Regions from separate parts of the Allobosea sp. 124 genome, predicted to be linked through region 1. Evidence: predicted binding sites of a transcription regulator. Region 1 holds the regulator's gene; the other holds the start of a gene.
The links. The regulator PhoB, encoded in region 1, activates phosphate uptake and scavenging genes when phosphate is short. The targets are predictions, from matches to a motif close to TGTCATNNANCTGTCAT.
Positions count from the first base shown of each region.

Region 2: C8D03_RS21680 (RNA degradosome polyphosphate kinase) is a predicted target of PhoB. The motif match lies at 1,271-1,287, and genes of this name have one in related genera.

Region 1 is NZ_PZZM01000001.1:1,261,639-1,265,046, forward strand. It holds gene C8D03_RS05995 (TIGR03862 family flavoprotein) at 1-851, opposite strand, end outside; gene C8D03_RS06000 (YnfA family protein) at 1,050-1,370, shown strand; gene phoB (phosphate regulon transcriptional regulator PhoB) at 1,508-2,206, opposite strand; gene phoU (phosphate signaling complex protein PhoU) at 2,365-3,084, opposite strand; gene pstB (phosphate ABC transporter ATP-binding protein PstB) at 3,116-3,408, opposite strand, start outside.
Region 2 is NZ_PZZM01000001.1:4,574,306-4,577,713, forward strand. It holds gene C8D03_RS21675 (acyl-CoA desaturase) at 1-1,086, opposite strand, end outside; gene C8D03_RS21680 (RNA degradosome polyphosphate kinase) at 1,358-3,408, shown strand, end outside.

The sequences.
Region 1 (3,408 bases):
TCGCCCTTGCGGCGCTTAGCCAGCTTCTCCGTCAGCCGCGCGAGGTCGAGATCGGGACGGAGATCAATCGCGATCGCAGCAGAGCCGTCGCGGTCGATCGCCCCGCGCAGCGGTCCAGACAGGGCATAGATCGCGCCGCCCTCGATGCCATGGGGATCCAGCATCGCCTCACCCGCAACCTCGCGGCCGGCGAAGCGGATGACGATGCGCTTCAGCGGCGCGCCGGCGAAACGCTCGCGCAGCGTTGCAGACCAGTCGACCGCGAAGCCGCCATTCGCCGGCCGCAGCGGTGCGATGGCGACGCCTTTCTCCGCCAGCAGCGGAACCCAGCCGCCATCGGAGCCCAGCCGCGGCCAGCTTGCCCCGCCGAGCGCAAGCAGCGTCGCATCGGGTGTGGCGGTGAAGGCACCGTCGCGCCCCTCGAAGCTCAGGGCGCCGTCCTGCGCCCAGCCGGTCCAGCGTCGCCCGGCCTCGAGCCGGACGCCGAGCCCGTCCAGCCGCCGGAGCCAGGCCCGCAGCAGCGGCGAGGCCTTCATCGCCCTGGGGAAGACGCGACCGCTCGAGCCGACGAAGCTCTCCGCGCCGAGCCCGTCGGCCCAATCGCGCAGCGCCTGCGGCGGGAAGGTGCGAATCGCCGGTTCGAGCCAGTCGCGTGCCGCGCCGTAGCGACCGAGAAAGGCGTCGAGCGGCTCGGAATGAGTCAGGTTCAGCCCGCCCCGCCCGGCGAGCAGGAATTTCCGGGCGGGCGAGGCCATCCGCTCGTGGAGGGTGACGCGGTGGCCCGCCTGCGCGAGCCGCTCCGCCGCGATCAGCCCGGCCGGGCCTGCGCCGATGATGGCGATGTCAGACATGCGATTGACCCATCGAGATCGCGCATCGTCCCGGATGACAGCGGCAAGGCCCTGGCATGCCAGCGCGTTTCCGGGCAAGCGTCAGGAATGGATCCCGGCTCTGCGCTGCGCTTCGGCCGGGATGACCGCGCGGTTCAACAAAACTGCGTCATGGCTTAGACCTGCCGCACCCTGCCGGGAAGAACAATCGGAGCCATCATGCCGACCATGGCCGCCTATCTTGGCGCCGCCGTCTTCGAGATCGCCGGCTGCTTCGCATTCTGGGGCTGGATGCGGCTGGGCAAGCCGGTCTGGTGGCTGCTGCCAGGGCTGGCCTGCCTCGCGCTCTTCGCCTGGCTGCTGACGCTGGTCGAGAGCGATGCGGCGGGGCGCGCCTTCGCGGCCTATGGCGGGGTCTATATCGCCGCGTCGCTCGCCTGGCTCTGGGCGGTGGAGGGTTTCCGGCCCGATCGCTGGGACATTGCGGGCGGGCTGGTCTGCCTCGCCGGCGCAGCGATCATCATCGCAGCGCCGCGGTGAACGAGCGTCCTTCCCGGGCGAAGCGCAGACCCGAGAATTTTCGCGGAGCGAGGCTTGTGGGAGAGAGGCTTGTGGGAGAGAGAGGCTTGGGGGAGAGATGCTCGGGGCAGGCCCGGGCATGACGGAAAAGGCCGCGTTCAGGCCCGCGCAAAGGTCTCGTCGAAGGCGTAGCCGGCGCCCCGCACCGTGCGCAGCGGGTCCTTGGCATCGCCCGGCGTGATCGCCTTGCGCAGGCGACCGACATGGACGTCGACGGTGCGCTCGTCGATATAGACGTCGCGGCCCCAGACGGCGTCGAGCAGCTGGGCGCGGGAATAGACCCGGCCCGGCGCCTGCATCAGGAATTCGAGCAAACGGAACTCGGTCGGCCCGAGATGCAGCTCCTGGCCCGAACGGCGGACACGGCGCGTCGTCCGGTCCAGTTCGAGATCGCCCGCCGTCAGCAGCCCGGCGACATGGCCGGGCTTGGCCCGGCGCAGCAGCGCCTGGATGCGCGCGATCAGCTCCGGCAGCGAGAACGGCTTGACGACATAGTCGTCGGCGCCGGTGGCGAGGCCGCGCACGCGCTCGGTCTCCTCGCCGCGCGCGGTCAGCATGATGATCGGCACCCGCTCGGTGTCACGCCGCGCCCGCAGACGCCGGCAGAGCTCGATGCCGGACAGACCGGGCAGCATCCAGTCGAGCAGCACCAGATCGGGCGTGTTGTCACGCAGGTGCAACTCGGCGTCGTCGCCGCGCGCAACGCTGTCGACCTCGAAGCCCTCGGCCTCGAGATTATAGCGCAGCAGCAGGGTCAGCGGCTCCTCGTCCTCGACGATCAGGATGCGGGCGGGCATGGCGCGGTTCCATTTCGGTCTCTGGGCCGATGCACACCGTCATGCCCGCCCTCGTGGCGAGCAGCCACATCTTGAACACCGCATTCGAGCAGCGAAGACATGGATGGTCGGGACAAGCCCGACCATGACGCGGGAGACCTCAGCGCAGTCAAATTATCTCAGTTTCCCGTCACCGCCTCGACGCTGATGTCGGTGGTGTCGAGCTTGGGTCGGTTCAGGTCGAGCGACTCGCCAGTGACGAGATAATGGATCGTCTCGGCGATGTTGGTGGTGTGGTCGCCGATGCGCTCGACATTCTTGGCGCAGAACAGCAGATGCGTGCAGAAGGTGATGTTGCGCGGGTCTTCCATCATATAGGTCAGGAGTTCGCGGAACAGCGAGGTGTAGAGCGCGTCGATCTCGCCATCGCGATGCCAGACCTCGAGCGCCTTCTGCTCGTTGTTGGCCGCATAGGCGTCGAGCACGTCCTTGAGCTGGGCCTGGACGAGCCGGCTCATATGCTCCAGCCCGACCACGGCGCGGTGCGGCGGCGAAAACTGGCCGGAGATCGCGACGGCCCGCTTGGCGATGTTCTTGGCGAGGTCGCCGACGCGCTCGATGTCCGCGGCGATGCGGATCGCCGAGATCAGCTCGCGCAGGTCGTTGGCGAGAGGCTGGCGCCGCGCGATGGTCAGCACGGCGCGTTCCTCGACATCGCGCTGCAGGTTGTCGAGGCGCTGGTCGGCCGAGATCACCTTCTGGGCGAGCGTGGTGTCGCGGCGGACGAGCGCCACGGTGGAGTCGCCGAGCATGCGCTCGGACATGCCACCCATCTCGGCAAGGCTGCGGCGCAAGCCCTCGAGCTCGGCATCGTAGGAACGGACGATATGTTCGGTCATCGACGTTTTATCCCTGTGCAGCGCGTGCGGTTCAGCCGAAGCGGCCGGTGACGTAGTCCTGCGTCTGCTTCTTGTTCGGGTTCATGAAGATCGTGTTGGTCGGCGCGAACTCGATGACCTCGCCCAGATACATGAAGGCGGTGTACTGCGAGATACGCGCCGCCTGCTGCATGTTGTGGGTCACGATCACGATGGTGAAGTCGCTCTTGAGCTGCTCCAGCAGGTCCTCGATCTTGCCGGTCGAGATCGGGTCGAGCGCCGAGGTCGGCTCGTCGAACAGGATCACTTCCGGCTTCTGCGCGATGGTGCGGGCGATGCACAGGC
Region 2 (3,408 bases), 3.3 Mb from region 1:
CAGATGCCAGCTCGATGCATCCCAATGCGCCAGCACGTCATGGGCCTGCTGCTGAAGCGCGGCCAGCCCGTCGCTGGCGCGGTTCTGGAGTTCGGCCAGCGCCGCGCGCAGCTCGGCTGCGGTCAGGGTCGGCAGGTGGAGCTCCGGCAGCGAGGGCGTGGCGGCATAGGCCTCGCGGAAGGCCGCCACCACCCGGTCGAGCGGGACGGAAGCCGCGAGCCGCTCGGCCGAGCGCTCGATGACGCGCGGCGGCAGGGCCTGCGAGCGTTCGATCACGGCCTGCGGCGGCTGCTTCAGGTCCCAGACGAGGCGGAGCTTCGAAAGCCCGACGATGATGTAGTAGGTCGGGTCGATCTGCCACCAGCGGAAGCCCTGGCGGACGCTGTACTGATAGGCGTGGTGGTTGTTGTGCCAGCCTTCGCCCATGGTGATGATCGCCAGCCACCAGTTGTTGCGGCTCTCGTCGCCGGTGACATAGTCCTTGTCGCCATGCACATGGGCGAGCGAGTTGATGCAGAACGTCGCGTGGTAGACCGCGACCGTCGACCAGAAGAAGCCGACGAACAGGCCGGCCCAGCCATCGATCGCAAAGCAGATCAAGGCGAGCAGGATCGCAGGCGCGATCTCGAAGCGATGCAGCCAGCGCAGCTCCGGGAATTTCGTCAGGTCCTGGATGCTCGAATCGTCGAAGACATGATGGTCGCGGCTGAAGATCCAGCCGACATGGGAATAGGCGAAGGAGTTCTGCACTGGCGAATGCACGTCATGCTCGGTGTCGGAATAGCGGTGGTGATGGCGGTGCTTCGAAGCCCACCAGAACACGCTCTTCTGCGCTGTCGACTGCGCCAGCACGGCGAGCAGGAACTGGCCGAGCCGGCTGGTCTTGTAGGTGCGATGCGAGAAATAGCGGTGATAGCCGCCGGTCACCGCGAACATGCGCAGCCAGTACAGGCCGATGGCGAGCCAGACGGAGCTTGCGGTCACGCCGCTCCAGATGGCGCCGAAACAGGCGATATGCGCGAGAACGAAGGGGATCGCGGACGGATAGACGATGTCGCCTTCGTCATGGTGGGGCGTGCTGCTCAAGACGGCCTCTGTCGGATCGGGATGGCGGCCATTGCAGCCGCCGGGGAGGGCTCTCCCGCTACGCATACGAAACAGGACCGCAGCAGCCCGTGCAAGGGGACCGCTCGACGCAGGCAAGCGACCGCCAAGGCGTATGGTGGCAAATGATTCGGCCGCAAATGACATGGCCGCAAATGGTCTCGCGTGTCATCGAAACGTCACGCTAGGATGGCTCAAGACCGGCGAGGAGACCAATGTGGCGAAAGCAGCGACCGTAACAAGAGCCAAGGGCATGAACACGAAACCCGGCGTCATCGAAGCCTCGGAAGCCGTTCCCGCCGCCGAGGCCGCCTCGCTGCGGGATTCGCCGGCGCGCTTCATGAATCGCGAGCTGTCCTGGCTGCAGTTCAACCGCCGCGTGATGGAGGAGGCCTCCAACCGCCATCATCCGCTGCTGGAGCAGCTGCGCTTCCTGTCGATTTCGGCGGCCAATCTCGACGAGTTCTTCATGGTGCGCGTCTCGGGCTTGCGCGAACAGCTCAAGGCCGGCGTCGTCACGCCTAGCCAGGACGGGCTGACCCCGGCTGAGCAGCTCGTCAAGCTCGGCAAGGCGGTCGCGGCGCTGACCGACGACCAGCAGGCGCGCTGGGTCGAGCTCAAGCGCGACCTGCACGAAAACCGCATCCATCTGCTTGGCCCCGGAGACATCGGTCCGCAGGAGCGGGTCTGGCTCGAGGATTATTTCCTCAACTACATCTTCCCGGTGCTGACGCCGCTGGCGATCGACCCGGCGCATCCGTTTCCGTTCATCCCCAATCTCGGCTTCACGCTTGCGCTGGCGCTGGAGCGGGTGAGCGACGGCCGCCAGCTCGATGCGCTGATCCGCGTGCCGATCAAGATGGACCGCTTCATCGAGCTGCCGGACCTGGCGCGCGAGGGGCTGCGCCGCTTCATCACGCTCGAGGATGCGGTCTCGCTGTTCATCGGCAAGCTATTCCCGGGCTACGACGTCAAGGGCACCGGCTCCTTCCGCGTCATCCGCGACACCGATCTCGACATCGAGGAGGAGGCGGAGGATCTGGTGCGCGTCTTCGAGACGATGTTGAAGCTGCGTCGGCTCGGCGTCGTCATCCGCCTCGAGATCAGCCGGGGCATGCCGCCCCATCTGCGCAAGCTGATCGTGCGCGAGCTCAAGGTGGACGAGGACGAGGTCGTCGCCATCGACGGCATGATCGGCCTCAGCGAACTCGCCCAGCTCGTCGGGGTCGACCGGCCTGACCTCAAGTTCAAGCCCTACAACGCCCGCTTCCCCGAGCGCATCCGCGAGCATGGCGGCGATTGTTTCGCCGCGATCCGCCAGAAGGACCTGCTCGTCCACCACCCCTATGAGAGCTTCGACGTCGTCGTGCAGTTCCTGCAGCAGGCGGCACGCGACCCCAACGTCGTCGCGATCAAGCAGACGCTCTACCGCACCTCCTCGAACTCGCCGATCGTCAAGGCGCTGACGGAGGCGGCCGAGGCCGGCAAGTCGGTGACGGCGCTGGTCGAGCTCAAGGCGCGGTTCGACGAGGAAGCCAATATCCGCTGGGCCAAGGAGATGGAGCGCGCCGGCGTCCAGGTGGTCTACGGCTTCATCGAGCTGAAGACCCACGCCAAGCTCTCGCTGGTGGTGCGGCGGGAAGCCGGGCAGCTCGTCAGCTACTGCCATATCGCGACCGGCAACTACCATCCGATCACGGCGCGCATCTATACCGACGTCTCGTTCTTCACCGCCGATCCGGTGATGTCGCAGGATGTCGCGCGCGTCTTCAACTTCATCACCGGCTATGCCGAACCGGCCGAGCTGGAGAAGATGTCGGTCTCGCCGGTGGGGCTCAAGCAGCGCCTGCTAGACGACATCGCCGAGGAGGTCGCGAATGTGAAGGCCGGCCGCAAGGGCGCGATCTGGGGCAAGTGCAATTCGCTGGTCGATCCCGAGATCATCGACGCGCTCTATGATGCGAGCCAGGCCGGCGTCGAGATCGATTTCGTGGTGCGCGGCATCTGCTGCCTGCGTCCGGGCATTCCGGGGCTGTCGGAGAACATCCGGGTCAAATCGATCATCGGCCGCTTCCTGGAGCATACGCGGGTCTATGCCTTCGGCGCCGGACATGGCATGCCTTCGCCCAAGGCCAAGCTCTACATCTCCTCGGCCGATCTGATGCCGCGCAACCTCGACCGGCGCGTCGAGGCGCTGACGCCGATCCTGAACCCCACCGTCCACCAGCAACTGCTCGAGCAGATCATGCTCGCGAACTTCCTCGACAATGAACAGAGCTGGACGATCTTGCCCGATGGCGGCTC